One region of the Pilosibacter rotomagensis genome, then DNA from elsewhere that is predicted to be linked to it. Evidence: predicted binding sites of a transcription regulator. Region 1 holds the regulator's gene; the other holds the start of a gene.
What was found. The regulator HrcA, encoded in region 1, represses chaperone genes, less so after heat shock. The targets are predictions, from matches to a motif close to TGTTAGCACTCNNNNNNNNNGAGTGCTAACA.
Positions count from the first base shown of each region.

Region 1 (8,479 bases):
GCTACGCCGCCCATGGTCTCGATTGCAAGGGAAAGCGGAGTAACATCGAGAAGAAGGATGTCGCCGGCACCAGCATCGCCTGCTAACTTACCACCCTGGATCGCTGCACCGATGGCTACGCACTCATCCGGGTTTAAGGACTTACTCGGCTCTTTGCCTGTTAACTGTTTTACCTTCTCCTGTGCGGAAAGCATACGTGTGGAACCACCTACAAGGAGAACCTTGGAAAGATCTGCTGCTGTTAAGCCGGCATCTCTTAATGCATTCTGCACCGGGATCGCTGTTCTCTCGATGAGGTCGCTTGTGAGTTCATCGAATTTTGCTCTTGTAAGATTCATATCTAAGTGCTTCGGGCCATCAGCAGTTGCTGTGATGAACGGAAGGTTGATATTTGTTGTTGTTGCGGAAGAGAGTTCCTTCTTTGCTTTCTCAGCAGCTTCTTTTAATCTCTGAAGTGCCATCTTATCACCGGAAAGATCTACGCCCTCTGTCTTCTTGAACTCATCGATCATCCACTGTGTGACACGGTTATCGAAATCATCACCGCCGAGGTGTGTATCACCGTTCGTCGCAAGAACTTCAATAACGCCGTCACCGATCTCGATGATGGAAACATCGAATGTACCGCCGCCGAGGTCATATACCATGATCTTCTGCTCTTTCTCGTTGTCAAGGCCATAAGCAAGGGCTGCCGCTGTCGGCTCGTTGATGATACGCTTTACATCAAGACCGGCGATCTTACCTGCATCCTTTGTTGCCTGACGCTGGGCATCGTTGAAGTAAGCCGGAACTGTGATAACAGCTTCTGTTACCTTCTCACCGAGGTAGCTTTCAGCATCTGCTTTTAACTTCTGAAGGATCATCGCGGAAATCTCCTGCGGTGTGTACTTCTTGCCGTCGATGTCTACCTTGTAGTCAGTACCCATATGTCTCTTAATGGAGGAGATGGTTCTGTCAGCGTTTGTAACTGCCTGACGCTTTGCCGGCTCACCGACAAGTCTTTCTCCTGTCTTTGTAAATGCAACGATAGACGGTGTTGTTCTGACACCTTCTGTATTAGCGATAACTGTTGGTTTACCGCCTTCCATAACTGCTACGCAGCTGTTTGTTGTACCTAAGTCAATACCAATGATCTTGCTCATGATTTTTTCCTCCTGTTATATTTGGAATTAAGTGAATTTCAATGTTAATTTTGATACCGGATCGATCCGCACTTACGTGCTCTCACGATCCTTAGTTCGCAACCTGTACCATGCTGTGACGGACGATCGACTCTTTGTAGGTGTAACCCTTCTGAAGCTCAGCTGCCACAACATTTTCGCCGAGATTCTCATCCTCCACATGCATCACTGCGTTGTGGAAATTCGGATCAAACGGCTTTCCGACGGCCTCGATCGGCTTTACGCCAAGATCATCGAGCGTCTTTACAAACTGCTTATATATCTTTTCCATTCCCTCTGCAAATGCGGTTCCTTTCGCATCCTCCGGGATTGTGTTAAGACCTCTTTCAAAGTTGTCAACGATCGGAAGGATCTTTTCGATCACGTCCTTCGCGCCGATCTCATACATCGCGGACTTTTCCTTGTCCGTTCTCTTGCGGTAATTATCAAATTCCGCCATCGATCTTCTGAGTTTGTCATTTAACTCATCAATCTTCTCGTCCTTCGGATCCTTTTTCTTTTCCGGAGCTTTTTCCTTCTTTCCGGCATCCTCGGACTTCTCAGTTTCTTTATCAGTCTCAGAGGCTTTCGCTTCTTTCTCTTCGGAAGCTTCCGTCTCCTGGTTCTCTTTTTCTAACTCTTTCTCTTCCACTGCTCTCTTCACCTTTCATTTTTAAATGTTTCGTTCAGCTGCGCGACAAGCGATCGCAAGGTTGTTACGACTTTCTCGTAATCCATCCGCTTTGGTCCTACAATACCGATCGTTCCTCGCATTCCATCGCCGAGCGCATAATTTGCGGTTACGATGCTGCAGTCTTTCATGCTCTGGACCGGAGTTTCATCTCCGATGTAGACCTGGATCTCATTGTCCGGGTCATCGGTCTTATTCTGCTGCTGTTCATCGATCAGCCCACGGAGAAGTTCCTTATGTTCTAACGTGCTGATCAGCTGACTCGCTTTCTCTGTATCGGAAAGTTCCGGATATTTGAAAATATTGGTTGCCCCGCTCGTATAGATCTGAAGATCCTCATCCTGGGAACGGATCACTTCGCTGACCTCATTCAGGACCAGATCCACCACTCTTCTGTGGCTTCCGGCCTGCTCCTTCATCTTCGCGATCACACCAAGATTGATCTCCTCGATCGTCAGACCGTTCAGATTGCTGTTCAGGAGAATATTCAGATTCAGGATCTCCTCATCACTGAGTTCCTCATCAACCGTAACAAAAGAGTTCCGGATAATATTTCCTTCCACAACAATTACCACGAGAAGCTTATGCTCCTCAACTCTGGAGAGTTGGATAAATTTAAGCTTCGTCTGGCTGTAACTCGGTCCGCTGATCAGAGTCGCATAATTTGTATTCTTTGCGAGAACCTTTGCAAGCTGCTTCAAAAGCAGTTCCACGCGGTCAACCCGCTGGATCATCAGTTCCTGCATGTGCTCGACCTGACTGTCCTTCTCTTTAATGATCTGGTCAACATAAAACCGGTAACCCTTATCGGAAGGAATCCTTCCGGCTGAAGTATGCGGCTGAAGAATGTAACCAAGCTCTTCCAGATCAGACATCTCATTTCGGATCGTAGCGGAGCTGAGCTTCAGATCCGAGTATTTGGAAATCGTTCTGGATCCGACCGGCTCACCGGTCTCCAGGTACGTCTGGATAATCGCTTTCAAAATTTTCTCTTTTCTCTCATCCAGTTCCAAACCTCTCACCTCTTCTCTCTGATTTGCTAGCACTCTCTTTTGAGGAGTGCTAACATCTACAGTTGCTACTATATTACTTCGCAAGTTTTTTGTCAAGGGCTTTTGATAATTTTCACATTTTTTTCACAAATATAGGAATAATTCCTGTTTTATCCAGAAATCTCCCGGAAACCCCATAATTTCCCGCGCACTTTACCGACAGTAATCTTCCCCAACCAAACTATTTCCTTATAAGATATCGATTCTTCACACTCACTCCCGCAACTCCCCAGCGGTGAGGCTCCGGGCAAAAGTGCTTTGCTCCAGATATACACTTCCTCTTAATCCGCAGCTGACTGTGTTGAATACAAAATAGTACACGTCCGAGCGCAGGCAGCGAGTTATACCTCTTCCCTTCCTCCCGCCATCCCACAGCGGTGAGGCTCCGGGATGGCGTGCTTTGATCCGGGGATCTGGCTTCCTCTAAGCTCACGGGTGGCTGCGTTAGAAAATCGGCGACACTTGTCTGAGCGCAGCGAGTTGTGTCGTCGATTTTCTGCCCTTAGCAGCCGCCCGTGAGCTTAGAGGAACCATCCCCGCATCCCCTGCACGCTATCCCGGAACCTCACCGCGTACCCCCCCCCCCCGAAAACTTGACAAATAAAAAAATCCGTGTATAATACATATTTGTTTCCAAATTGTTACATATTTGTTACATCACAGCATATACTTTGTAACAGATATGAAACAAAAAAGAAAGGATATGTTATATGAAGAAAATCAGAATGACCATCAGTGTTTTAATAACCATCCTCGCGATGCTCCTAAACACCGTATGCGCCTTCGCAAGCACCTCGAAAAACTCTGGCCACCTCGACAGCATCGACGGAAATAAGATCTCCGGATGGGCGTGGAACTCCGCGGTCCCGGACACCCCGGTCTCCGTCACTGTTACCGTGGTCAACGCCCATACAGGCGACTCTCTCTTAGCAGAGACCGCCACCGCAGATATCGAACGCGATGACTTAAAGACAAGCGGCATCGGAAACGGCGCCCACGGCTTTGAGATCATGATCGACTGGTCCTCCATTCCGGACAACACCTACATGATCAAACTCAGCGTAAACGGACAGGCACTTCCGATCGCCTACCAGTACGATACCGAGACAGGTATCATCAAAAACGCGACTCTCGTCTCCTTAGGAACCTTCAAGACAACCGCCTACTGCCCATGCAGAAGCTGCTCCGAAGGATATGGACGCCTCACAAAAACAGGAACCCAGGCCACCGCGAGCCGCACCGTAGCCGTTGACCCGCGCGTCATCCCGCTCGGAAGCCATCTTCTCATCGACGGCGTCGAATATATCGCTGAGGACGTCGGCGGCGGCGTCAAAGGAAAACACATCGATATTTTTTACAACACACATTCGGAAACAAAAAATCACGGCGTGGAACGTTCTGAGGTCTATCTGATCCAGTCCTGATGCTCCGTTTTCTTACAAAAAGGTGATCTGCCATTGCGCAGGTCACCTTTTTTTACAGGAAAATCCGCGCTTCACAGACTTTAGCGCTCTGCCTTTCCGATTTCATTTTTTCTATGTTCTCATATACACAAAAAGGGAATCTCCATGGAGCATCCAGTCTCTCACGGAAGATTCCCTTTTATCCTTTGCTTTTTTAAACCGTATGTCCCTTGGCAACATAAAACGGCTGTGTATCCGTTCCCTTAAGCTCCTGTCCGACCTCGATCGTAACGTTCTTATCGGTAACAACGTAATCCAAGCGTCCGCCGGCCTTCACGACCGTATCCTGCATCAGGACACTGTTTCTGATCTTCGCGCCTTTCTCGATCTTGACGCCTCTGAAAAGAATACAGTTCTCAACATCTCCCTCGATCACACAGCCATCTGCAACGAGGTTATTTTTCGCCTTACATCCGGTAATGTATCTCGTCGGGTTGTCATCACGGATCTTTGTGTAGACCGGACCGCCGGTAAACAGCGCTTCCAGATTCTCATCGTCAAGAAGCTTCATATTCTCGTCAAAGTAGCTCTTCAGTCCGCAGATCCTTGCATAATATCCTTCATACTTGTACGCGCGGACGTTATATTTCTCCAGGCGCGGTGCAAGGATATCACGCTCAAAATAGGAATAGCCGCGTACAAACGCCGCATGGATCTTCTCGATCAGAGCTTCTCTTTCCATAATATAGATGTTCATGGAAAGATTCTGTTTTCCGCTCTCCTCGGAATTCATGAAGATCCTTTTCACACGCCCGTCCTCGAGCTTTAACGTGTAATACATGTCCCCATGGGCGCCCGCGTGGATCAGCTCCGCCGGGATCTCCTGCTCCGCGTAAGCGACAGTCACATCGGCGCCGCTCTCGATATGTGCCCTTAACATATCATTGAAATCAAAATCGACCGCAATATTTGCGTCGGTCATGATAACGTACTTTTCTTTCTTATTTTTAAGGAACTGCAGAATACTCTCCAGCGCTTCGACACGGCCGCTGTAGACCTTCATGTTCTTCTCCGCATACGGCGGGAAGATGCTGAGACCTCCGTTCTTTCTGAGAAGATCCCACTCACGGCCGGATCCCAGATGGTCCATCAGGGAATGGTAATTCTCGCGGACCACGATGGAGATATTGCTGATCCCGCAGTTTGCGAGACTCGAAAGGAGGAAATCGATGATCCGGTAACGTCCCGCGAACGGGATGGATGCCATCAGGCGGTCGCCCGCAAGTTCCGGCACCAGATTGTCATAACTGTTCGGGAAAATAATACCGATCGCATTTGCATTGGAATTTACCATTGTTCTTCACCGTCCTCCACATTTTTATTGACCATGGCGTTCGGGCCGATCTTTGCGCCCTTTCCGATTGTGATCCCGGATCCGATCGTCGCGACACCGTGTCCCTCATCCTTCGGCATGGAACCGACGATCGCATTCTCACCGATCACAACGTTCTCGGCAACGATGCAGTGTTCCACAACGGCACCGGCCTTGATGACGGTTCCACCCATGACAACGGCATCCTCGACCTTTGCACCTTTTTCTACCTTAACACCGGAGAACAGGATCGAATGCTTTACATTTCCATCAATCCGGCAGCCGTCTGTGATCATACAGTTCTCAACGACCGCGTTGGAGCCGATCTTATGTCCGGTCATGCCGCTGTTCCGGCTGTAGATCTTCCAATTCTCATCAAAGAGGTTGATCCCGCTGTGCTCCGGATCCAGAACCTCCATATTTGCCTCCCAGAGGGAAGAGATCGTTCCGACATCCTTCCAGTATCCCTCAAAGTGGTAGGCGTACATTTTTCGTCCGTCCTTCAGAAGGTTCGGGATAATGTTGTTTCCGAAGTCGTTCTCGGAGTTCGGATCCGCCTCGTCCTCGATCAGGTACTTCTTTAAGATATCCCAGTTGAAGATGTAGATTCCCATCGAAGCCAGGTTGGACTTCGGGTTCTTCGGTTTCTCCTGAAACTCCGTGATCCGGTCATCATCGTCTGCGACCATCAGGCCGAAGCGGGATGCCTCATCCCACGGGACCTCCATAACGGCAACGCTGAACTCCGCTCCTTTCTCCTTGTGGAAGCGGAGGAAATCACTGTAATCCTGCTTACAGATCTGGTCACCTGATAAGATGATCACATACTGCGGATCGTAGCGCTCGATAAACGGAATGTTCTGATAGATCGCGTTTGCGGTTCCCTTATACCAGTCGGAGCCGGACGCTTTCTGGTACGGCGGCAGTACATGGACTCCCCCGTAGAGACGGTCAAGATCCCACGGCTGACCGTTTCCGATATACTCATTCAACACCATCGGCTGGTACTGGGTCAGAATTCCAACGGTATCGATTCCTGAATTTACACAGTTCGAGAGCGGGAAGTCGATGATCCGATACTTTCCGCCGAAAGGAACTGCCGGTTTTGCAAGCTTCTGTGTCAGCGCGTAGAGTCTGGAGCCCTGTCCGCCGGCAAGGAGCATTGCGATCATTTCCTTAGCCATAAAAATATCCCCCTGTATTTCTGGATCGGTATTCTCCGTGCAAAATGCATAAAATCGCATTCTCAAGGATTGTATAAATTATAGCACATTTTCGCCGTTTTCGATAGCTTTTTATACATTTTTACCATACTTTTACTTTGCCTATATATATCTGTATTACTTTATACTCATAAAGTCAAAATTTCCCATAAATCTAAAAAACGCAGCCTCCGCAGGAACTTCAGTCCTGCAGAAACTGCGCCATGATATAGTTGCTCACATCGAGCCCGTAATCAGTCAGTACAAAGCGGTCGCCTTCAAAATGCGCGGCCTTTTCTTTCACGAATGTTTCCATCAGCCCCGGGTAGACTTCCTTTGCGGAGATCCCGAATCGTCTTTCAAATTCTGAAAGCGACACCCCGGCCGTCATCCGGAGCCCTACATAGAAGAATTCCTCTTCCATATCCTTCTTCGTCAGCTTTTCGATATCTGCAAACATTCCCGGCTTTTCTTCGAGGTACTGCTTCATATCCGGGTTCACGGTGAACCGGCAGCCGTCCAGATAGGAGGACGCCCCGAGTCCGAGTCCCAGGTACGGAACTCCGGTCCAGTAGCCGATGTTGTGGCGGCACTCCCGCCCCGGCTTTGCATAATTGGAAATCTCATACCGTTCGTATCCGCAGTCCTTTAAAAACCGCTTCGTCTCATGGTACATCTCCCGCTCGGAGTCCTCATCCGGAAGAAGTTTCCGCCCCTCTTCGCTCCCATATCGTTCACCGAACGGCGTTCCTTCCTCGATGATCAGGCTGTATGCGGAGATATGTTCCGGATCAAGATCCGTGACCCGCGAGAGCGTCTCCTTCCATGACTCACAGGTCTGTCCCGGAAGCGCCGACATGAGATCGATATTCAGGTTCGCAAACCCGCACTCGCGGGCCAGCGTAAAGCTCTCCAGAAATTCCGCCCAGGTGTGGATCCGCCCCAGAAGTTTTAACTCCCGGTCATTCGCCGACTGGAGACCGAAGCTCAGCCGGTTGATCCCAGCTTTCCGGTAATCCGTAAGTTTCTCCCGCGTCACCGTCCCGGGATTCGCCTCCATGGAGATCTCCGCGCCATCCGCGACATGAAACGCATGTCTGACATGTTCCATGATCTCCACGATCAGCCCAGAGTCCGGCACCGACGGGGTTCCGCCCCCGATAAAGATCGTCTCGACCGGGATCTCCCCGTATCGTTTTCCCATGACACCGATGTCTTCCATCAGCCGCTTTGCATACATTCTCTGCGTCTTGGCTCCTGACGGGAATGACAGGAAATCGCAGTAGGCACACTTTCTCACACAGAACGGCATGTGCAGATATAATTCCATGCCCCCGCTCATTTGAGCACCCCGCAGAGCATTTCGATCTCATCCTCAAACAGACAGTATCCCGGATCATGCGCTTTTACCGACGCAAGGACATCTTCGATCTTCATCCACTTTACGGACTCCACTTCTTCCTTCTGAAGTTTCAGGTCTTCGATCTCCACCGGTTTCTCATAGACGAAGACATGGCTCTTTTCATGGTTTTTAAAGATCTGTCCGCCAAATTCGCCCTCATAGCGCCCGTCGTGGACTCCCACAAGCCGCAGCTCTTC
Region 1 is NZ_CM170323.1:2,630,072-2,638,550, forward strand. Features, by position in the region: gene dnaK (molecular chaperone DnaK) at 1-1,142, opposite strand, end outside; gene grpE (nucleotide exchange factor GrpE) at 1,234-1,812, opposite strand; gene hrcA (heat-inducible transcriptional repressor HrcA) at 1,821-2,873, opposite strand; gene ACI3EW_RS11830 (3D domain-containing protein) at 3,614-4,327, shown strand; gene glgD (glucose-1-phosphate adenylyltransferase subunit GlgD) at 4,521-5,660, opposite strand; gene ACI3EW_RS11840 (glucose-1-phosphate adenylyltransferase) at 5,654-6,862, opposite strand; gene hemW (radical SAM family heme chaperone HemW) at 7,083-8,222, opposite strand; gene ACI3EW_RS11850 (NUDIX domain-containing protein) at 8,219-8,479, opposite strand, start outside.

Region 2 (8,479 bases), 1.6 Mb from region 1:
GCAAGCTCCGTGATCCGGATCTCCTGCCCGTCTGCAAATCCCGTCACCAGTCCGAACGGGATCATAAAAACTCCGTTTATTTCTCTCTTCCCTGACACTTTTCGTTCCCCAATTCAAATCTTTTTGCAGCATCATAGCTCACGCCGCTCGTGAATTACCCACCACTTAATTTTGAAGAAATTTGAAGTGGGGGCTTCTGGGGAATCCTTGGACTCCCGTTTAAGAAGTTTGATCTTTGAGTTTCCGCCCGCTCTCAGGCGATCCTTATTCTTACAGGCGTATCCACATCGCCTCTATCATATAGAGCCCTTAGGCTCACAATGTTACATTTACGCATGATATTTAAAGCACCATTGACATCAGCGTTGATCCGCCTTCCAGAGCGGTCCTGATACAGGCCACGGCAGATCCGGCGGCCGGAAAAGACCGGTGGCACAAGTCCTGCTTCTCCATATACGGGCATTTCATCCAGATCCCAGAAGGATGCCATGGAAGTATAGCTTTCCTCCTGTTCCACGTAGCGGATCCCATTCATTTCACACAGATATTTCAGTTTCCTGCGGAGTATCCCGAACGGAATTCCCACAAAGACCTGGTTCATCTGCCTGCCAAGATCTGAGGAGCGCTGGAATGTGGTATTGTAGCCCACGATCAGGGTTCCGATATCGTTCCGGATGCAGTAGGTGACCACCTGTTTCGCTGCTTTACCCATGTAGTCACGGACCTGGTTGTTTCTCTTCCTCTGCAAAACGACCTGACGTCTGGTTGTTTTCTTTCCGTAGTGCTGCTTGTCTTTGACGCTCTGCAGGCAGGTGTTCCGCTTGTTGAACCACTGGTTGATGGATTTTAAGCGTTTCCCATCGATGAGGAAGCTTTCCCCTCTGTTGGAAACGGCCGTCATGAGATTGTCGATCCCGAAGTCGATCGCCAGTGCATGGGTTGGATTCAGATTTCTCTGAGCCGCTTCCACCTGATAGGTGTACTGGATCTCAAAGAACCTGGCGTCTGCTTTTGGGATGATACGGATCTCCTTAATGGTTTTATCTGCCAGGACCGGCGGGATGGTAATGGTGACCGGTTTATGATGCTTCTTATACGCTGCTGAGTACGGAAGGACAAACCGGTTCCCATTCAGTCTTACAAACCCGACGATCAGGGTTGCGTAGCCGTCTTTTGGAAGGTATTTGGGCAGCCTGCAGGATGAAAACGGATACTTCCCCTGCTTTGCCAGTTTCAACAGACCGAAGAAAGACTTAAAAGATCCATCCACTTCCTTAAGGATCTGCTGGGCCATGTTGGAATTCAGCAGCCGATAGTTTTCGGAAGTCTTTAAGATGGCGTAGTTTTTCTCATATGGAAGATACCGGCTATGTTCAAAGTAATGCTGCCGTACCTGGTAGATGGCCTGGTTGGTCAGGTTTTTGGCTGTGCGGCATAATTCCCGTAGAATGAGGAATTCATCTTTGGACAGATGCTTTAGCTGCTGGCATACGGTCAAATACAAAACGGTTCCTCCTTTCCTAATTGGTTCAGAACATATGTTCTGTGTTAATTATAGCACATGGTTTCACAAAAGGGAAGAGAAAGAATTGTAATTGCTTACCGTTTTACATCTGTCTGTGTATCGTTATAGTGGCATTCATCCCGCCACCTACGAGGAATGGGGGTATTCTGCCGATTTTATGATAAACCAATAACGTGCAGCTGTACCTTTTATATAAAAGAATGTGCCTTGGCACATTCTCGCACCTCGCGCAGGCGCTTGCGACAATCTGCATCTTCGCGCGAGTGCGCATTTTGGGCACGTCAGTGCCTTTTTATGTAACAGGAAATTCATAGGAAGTTCCTGTTACATAAAAAAGGACCGCTGCCCCACAGATCTCTCTGCAAAGGCAACGGTCCTTTTCAGCTACAGGTTATTTTCATTGATACCATACACCGCAGGCAGCTTTCACTGTCTGCCGCGCTTCCTTAACCTTCGATCGCAATACGCTTAGAAGTTTCAACCTTCTTCTGCTCAACCGGTTTCGGAACGGACAGGCTTAAGATACCATTTTCAAATTTAGCCTTGATATCTTCCTGCTTTACATCTTCGCCAACATAGAAGGTTCTGCTCATTGCTCCGGAATAACGCTCCTGACGGATATAATGACCTTTCTTATCTTCCTCATCCTTATCAAGACCCTTAGCAGCGCTGACGGTCAGATAACCATCCTTCAATTCTGCAGTGATCTCATCTTTCTTGAATCCCGGAAGATCGATGTCCAGTTCATAGGAACCTTCATTCTCCTTGATATCAGTTTTCATAACTCTCGAAGCATTCTTTCCATACAGCGGATTCTTCTTAGAAGTAAAGAAGCTGTCATCAAACGGGAACATATCATCAAATAAACTCTCTCCAAAAATACTCGGCATATACATAAATCATTCCTCCAATCAGAATATCTGAAATCTATTGTCTGGGAGATTCTGAAAATCTCCAGGACTTTTTGCATCCCTTTGATTTCTTTCTCTCTTCCTTTGTTCTGCATGTACTATAACACATATGATTAGCACTGTCAAGAGGTGAGTGCTAATTTTTTGTGAATTAATTGTGAACTTATTTTTCTTTTTAAAAGTCATTTTTGTTCAAAATCCGCTGGGACAGTGAAAAACTCTCCGGCATCCGATTGCCAATGCAAGACAGTATCCGTAACTCCTGATATCTTAGCGGTTTAAAAAGAACTCTGATACTTTTCGTCTTTGACAAACGTACCATACAGAGTTCTTTTTCTTATCTGTTCTGTCTGTATTCCCAGATTCTTATTTCTCTCACACTCCTCGTGCATAATCATGATCATACATGCATTGGTTTTCTGCAGTAGCACAATGTGATGTGCAATGGCAGGAAAATTTAAAGGACATAAATTAAGAACATCTTGAATTATTTTTCCAAACGCCTATAATATTGATAAGTTATCCATTTTGATGGCAAAACTCTACTATCAACCGTAACGCTTCTGGACAGTTTATTCTATCCTCTAACAGTTACCCCCACAATCTGACAGATATTGTTTATTCCGGATATTTGTCATCTCACAACAAGAAAGGCAGAAGCAAATGAGTTACAGTGTATATCTTCCTAATTATTCCATCGGTGAAAATTGTTACAAGGAACTTCCATACGTCGCAAGAAACTATGGAAAAAAGGCAGTCGTGATCGGCGGTAAAACAGCCATGGAAAAAACAAAAGATGCGCTCCTGGAAGGCATCAAGGGCTCCGATCTTGAGATCACGGATTTCATCTGGTACGGCGGTGATTCCAGCTACGAGAACGGCAATGCATTGATCGCGAATCCGGCTGTCCGCAACGCAGATATCATCTTTGGTGTCGGTGGAGGAAGAGCCTGCGACACCGCAAAATATGTAGCAAACGAACTTGACAAACCACTATTTACCTTCCCGACCGTTGCCAGCAACTGCGCGGCCGTGACTGCCATCTGTGTCATCTACAATGCCAACGGCACCTTCCGGGAATATTATTATCCGAAGCTTGCGGATCATACCTTCATCAATACCGCTGTTATTGCGGATTCTCCTTACGACCTCCTCTGGGCCGGAATCGGCGACGCACTCTCCAAAGAATGTGAGGCTGTTTTTTCCAGCAAAGGTAAGCACTTAAGCCATACTCCGTTAATGGGTGTCCAGCTCAGTAAAGTCTGCACACAACCGCTCCTGGATTATGGAAAAGAGGCACTCGCATCCTTAAAAGCGCACAAAGTCAGCGATGCCCTCATGCAGGTCACTTTGGATATCATCGTCTCCACCGGTATCGTTTCCAATATGACGACTCATATTCCGGATTATTACTACAATTCCTCCCTCGCGCACTGTGTCTATAACGGCTCCACGATCACGCGTCATGGTCACGAACACCTGCACGGCGAAGTCGTATCCCTCGGTGTTCTCTGCCTGCTCACCTATGAAGGCGCGAACGCTCTCCGTGATACGATCATGAAATTCAATGCCAGTATCGGTCTTCCGGTATGCTTCGATGATATCGATATCACCGAAGATGAATTTGATCTCATGGCAGATAGAATTCTTACTTCCACCGAATGGCAGTACCGCCCGCAAGATGTGACCCGTGAGAAATTTATTGCATGCATGAAAGAACAGAATAAGATCGGACAGGAATTTAAAAAACAGACTATGCTCTTATAAATGTACCGTGGAATATCTACATGCTATTCCGTCAGGAAAGTCATTAGAAGCTTTGCACAAGACATTCATGAAGACGAACATATTTGCAGAATTCCGTAAACTCAGAGGTAAAATTAATGAAAAAGTTAGGATTAATTGGTGGAATAGGGCCAGAATCCACCATTGAATATTATCGCAGCATAGAATATGGCGTACAGAAAAAAAGTGGTCAAAATTTCTTTCCCAATATCACCATAGAAAGTCTTAATGTATTTGACGTACTCAATTTATGCAAAAATCAGGATTATGATGGGTTGACAGATTATCTTCTCAACGGTATCAATCAACTTTCTGCAGCAGGAGTACAATACGCTGCTCTAACCGGAATCACAACACATATTGTTTTTGATGCATTATCGAAAGTATCTCCTGTACCGCTTGTTAGTATGGTAGATACCGCAAGTGAATTTGCCAAAGCACACAGATACAGAAAAGTTTGCCTGTTAGGAACTCTTCCAACCATGAACGGAACCTTTTTTCAGCAATCCTTCGAATCTAAAGGGATCGAAGTCATTACACCGGATGCGGCAGAGAAAGAGTATATTGGTAGAAAAATTGAAACAGAACTGGAACTTGGGAAAGTTGTATCTGATACTCAAAACAACTTTCGAACAATTGCAGAACGAATCATTCAAGATGAGAACGTTGACACAATCATACTTGGATGCACAGAACTCCCATTGATTTTCAAAGGATTTGATTTATCAGTTCCATGCCTTAATGTGATGCAAGTTCATATTGATTCACTCATTGATTTAATTATGTCGGAATAGATACTTTCACCAATGCCGCTGTTATTGTGGATTCGCCTTACGACCTCTTCGCGCGAGTGCGCATCTTTGGCACGTCAATGCCTTTTAATGTAACAGGGAATTCTTCGGAATTTCCTGTTACATTAAAAATAGGCTTCGCCTATTCAACTCATTACAATCACCAGCGCGTTTCCCTCGAAGAAATGTACGAAAATGCAATGTCCAAGTTTCGCGAAAAGCGGGCTTTTTTCAATTCAAGAAAGCGCCACAAGCGATCTTTCCTATGTTATCTGAATGCGCCTCAAAAAACAGTTTTTACATCTGTATTGTAATTCCAGCAAGAAAGGATTCCTCACCGGGAACAAGATCGAGATCACCGCCATGGCTTTCAATGATTTTTCGGACAGATGAAAGCCCGATTCCATGATCATCAGATGTACCCTTTCTGGAGAGGAATGTTTTTCCCTCCTGCAAGGCCAGACCGTCGTAAGTGTTTTCAATCTTCAAAAAGTACATATTGCCTCTGGTTTCGCCTGCAATGAAAACGCGGCGCACCCCTTGCTTTTGGCGGCTGCACGCCTCAACGGCATTGTCCAAAAGATTGCCCAGCACCGTACACAGTTCCACATCGGTAAGCGGCATCTGATCAGGAAGATCGAGCCGCACCTGAAATTCTGTCCCTTGTGTCTGCGCCATGCCGTAGTAGTATTCAATCAGCGCATTTACGACGGGATTTTTGCAGAACGCAACATGGGAGTGACCCGATGATGCCGCAACCTGTTCCTCTACCTGTAACAGGAAGGAGCAGATCTCCGTCTGTCCATGTTCAGAGGCCATGCGGTCTATGGTACGCAGATGGTGTTTGATGTCGTGGATCAGCCTTCTGTTTTCTTCCGCTGCTTCAGAAACCTGACGGCTGTATTCGGTCTGCATAGAAAGCTGACGGATGACCTGCTTGCGTTCTTCCTGAAAAATCAGGCTGTTTCCATATCCTTCTATCACATCGCGCCAGAGGGAATAACCGATGGCGGCTGCTATGAAAAAGCTGCCCCATTCCAAAAACCAACCGCCGATAACCGGCTCATAAACCGGCAGAAGGCGATCCCATATAAAGGCGCAGGTTGCGGCTGACGCAGCATAGAAGATCGGCCGGCTCCGTTTTTCTCCTCTGTGAATGGCAAGCACAGCGATGATAAGCAGATAGAGCGCAGATGCCGCCTTATAACAAAAGACCGATGCAGAGAAGAAACGAATAGCTCCAAGGGAGAGATGGGAAGCCATCATGCCATACACAAACGCATATACCAGGAAGGCAGCGCCCACTCCATTACTGATGGCCGCAGGCAGGAAGCCCGGCCTGCATATCCGGTTTTGCAGAACTACGATCAGCCAGGTAACCAGATAGATACAGAACAGTTCCATCGTGTACCAGGGGAATACGGGAACCGCAGCCAGCATATGAAGCACAGGATAGGATGACAGGCCGCACATGGCAAGGCAGATCAGTCCGAACAGGAATGTATTTTTCTGTTTCATCCGGCGGCTGAAATAAAAGGAAAGCAGCGCACAGACAAAGGTAACTGTACAGCTGAACAGGCAGAATGCAAACCGGATTCCTCTGGTTGTATTGACCGCCAGCATCGTTCCGAAAGCAGGCGGATAAACAATCCCTCCGTAAAAGTGGTCATAGTTGCTGACCGCTATGGTGAGTGTCACCGGTTTTCCGCCATGAAAAGTGACCATGCGGTTTTGAACCAATGGTGTCCCCTGTGCAGGTTCCCCCATTTGCAGGATCAGGTCATGATCCAGATAAAGGCTGTAAGCAGAAAACACTTCCGGGATTTCCAGCGCATATGTTTCCTTCCGTTCCGGCAGGAAGAATGTCATCTTGTAAGTCCCGCAGCCATAGGGAGAAGGGTTTGCAGGGCTGGAGAAATTGGTCTGCTCTCCAATGGAAAGGTAGCGCATATAATGGCTTTCATCTTGTATTTCTTCCGGGGTCAAAAGCGCGTCAGGATAAAATGCCCAGCCGGATACCAGAAAGCGCACCGGTGACTTTTGAAGTTCTTCCTCAGAAAGCGCCAGAATCCCATTTGCCGCTTGGGTTGTGTTCTGGCTATATTTATTATTGAACTGATACAGGCCAAGAAAAAACAGGGATGAGCACAGGCAGACCATACATAAGGCAGCATATTTTTTTACCACAGAAGATACCATCTTATTTTCGCCTCCTCCTTAGGAAAAACACACCGGCAGACAGAAGAACCAGACAGGCCGGAATGAAAAAGAATATGGACGACCAGCTGTGCTCTGTGTCGGCAGTCTGTGCCAGGGAAGCGGTATCTTCCTTTCCCACAATGGTGTATGCCCCTGTATGGCTGATCTGAAAGGAAGCGGCTTTCGCCGTATCGTCATAGCCGGTCATGGGAACTTCCACGCCGTTTTCATCACAAAGGAACAATGTGCCGGCTGCCGGGTCATTTGGATAGGGCAGCATGACAGAAACATCTGGCAGGGAGTTTAGCGCAGTTCCATTGATGGAAAACGAAAAAGAAAAACCGCCGTCCGTATCCTTTTGGATGATGACTTCAATCTGATCTTCGTTTTGGATGCCCTCTGGCAAGGCGTCTTTGGGTATGCTGATGGTGATTCCCTGTTTGGAAAAGACGGCTCTTTGCGCCCCTGTTTGCAGCATCATCAAAAAGCGCGTGCCGGAAATCCGGTCAGTGGTTTCATCGAAGAACTCTGAAAAAGCAGAGTTTTGGGAATCTGCGACTTCCTGGGGAACGGTCATAGCGCTTTGCACCGGCTCTTTCCTGTTTTCCGAAAGCTTCCAGGCAGGATCGGGTACGGTAAGCTCTGAAGTGCCGGCAATCGTCTGCACTTCAGGGGGCGGCTGCAAAGCGGTATCTTCCTCTGTATCACCGTTTGCCTGTTTCGATGGGAAATCGTCTTTATCTATATCTATGGAATCATCGGAATCCATTCCACCGTCATTTGTTACAGGCGGTTTTGGAGGCTTTGTGGAGGGCCTGTCTGAGAAACCGTCATCCTGATCGTCGGTATCTTCAGGAGGCGGCTGAATGATGGTATCGGGTGGATTTCCGCCTGCATCCCCTCCATCCCGGTCGCCATCGTGATACCCTTCAAGGACAATTTCATCTGCGTAGGTAAAGGACAGGATGCCGGTCTGTCCGCCGTCATAATCAACCTGAAGGCGGTAACTGCTGCCCGGTGCCAGCAGACGAGTGGCAATCGAGAGCATTTCCTGACCCACATAAACGCCACTTTCCAGACGGTTCCATGAACCGTTATTTTCGGACAGCCATACGCTGATCTCATCCAGTTCCCCTGGCGGTGTGACCCAGGGAAAATAAAGGCTTCCTCTGGCGGCCAGAAAGCAGTTAATGTCCGGGCTGCCCGGGGCCTGAACAGAAACAGGAATTGAGATTTCAGGGAAAGCAATTCCCTCTGCAAACGCAGTA
Region 2 is NZ_CM170323.1:1,015,467-1,023,945, reverse strand. Features, by position in the region: gene ACI3EW_RS04555 (hypothetical protein) at 1-98, opposite strand, end outside; gene ACI3EW_RS04550 (RNA-guided endonuclease InsQ/TnpB family protein) at 254-1,504, opposite strand; gene ACI3EW_RS04545 (Hsp20/alpha crystallin family protein) at 1,972-2,421, opposite strand; gene ACI3EW_RS04540 (iron-containing alcohol dehydrogenase family protein) at 3,100-4,203, shown strand; gene ACI3EW_RS04535 (aspartate/glutamate racemase family protein) at 4,320-5,015, shown strand; gene ACI3EW_RS04530 (sensor histidine kinase) at 5,310-7,211, opposite strand; gene ACI3EW_RS04525 (LPXTG cell wall anchor domain-containing protein) at 7,213-8,479, opposite strand, start outside.
Region 2: a site for HrcA is predicted at 2,548-2,578, ahead of ACI3EW_RS04545 (Hsp20/alpha crystallin family protein). Genes of this name have one in related genera too.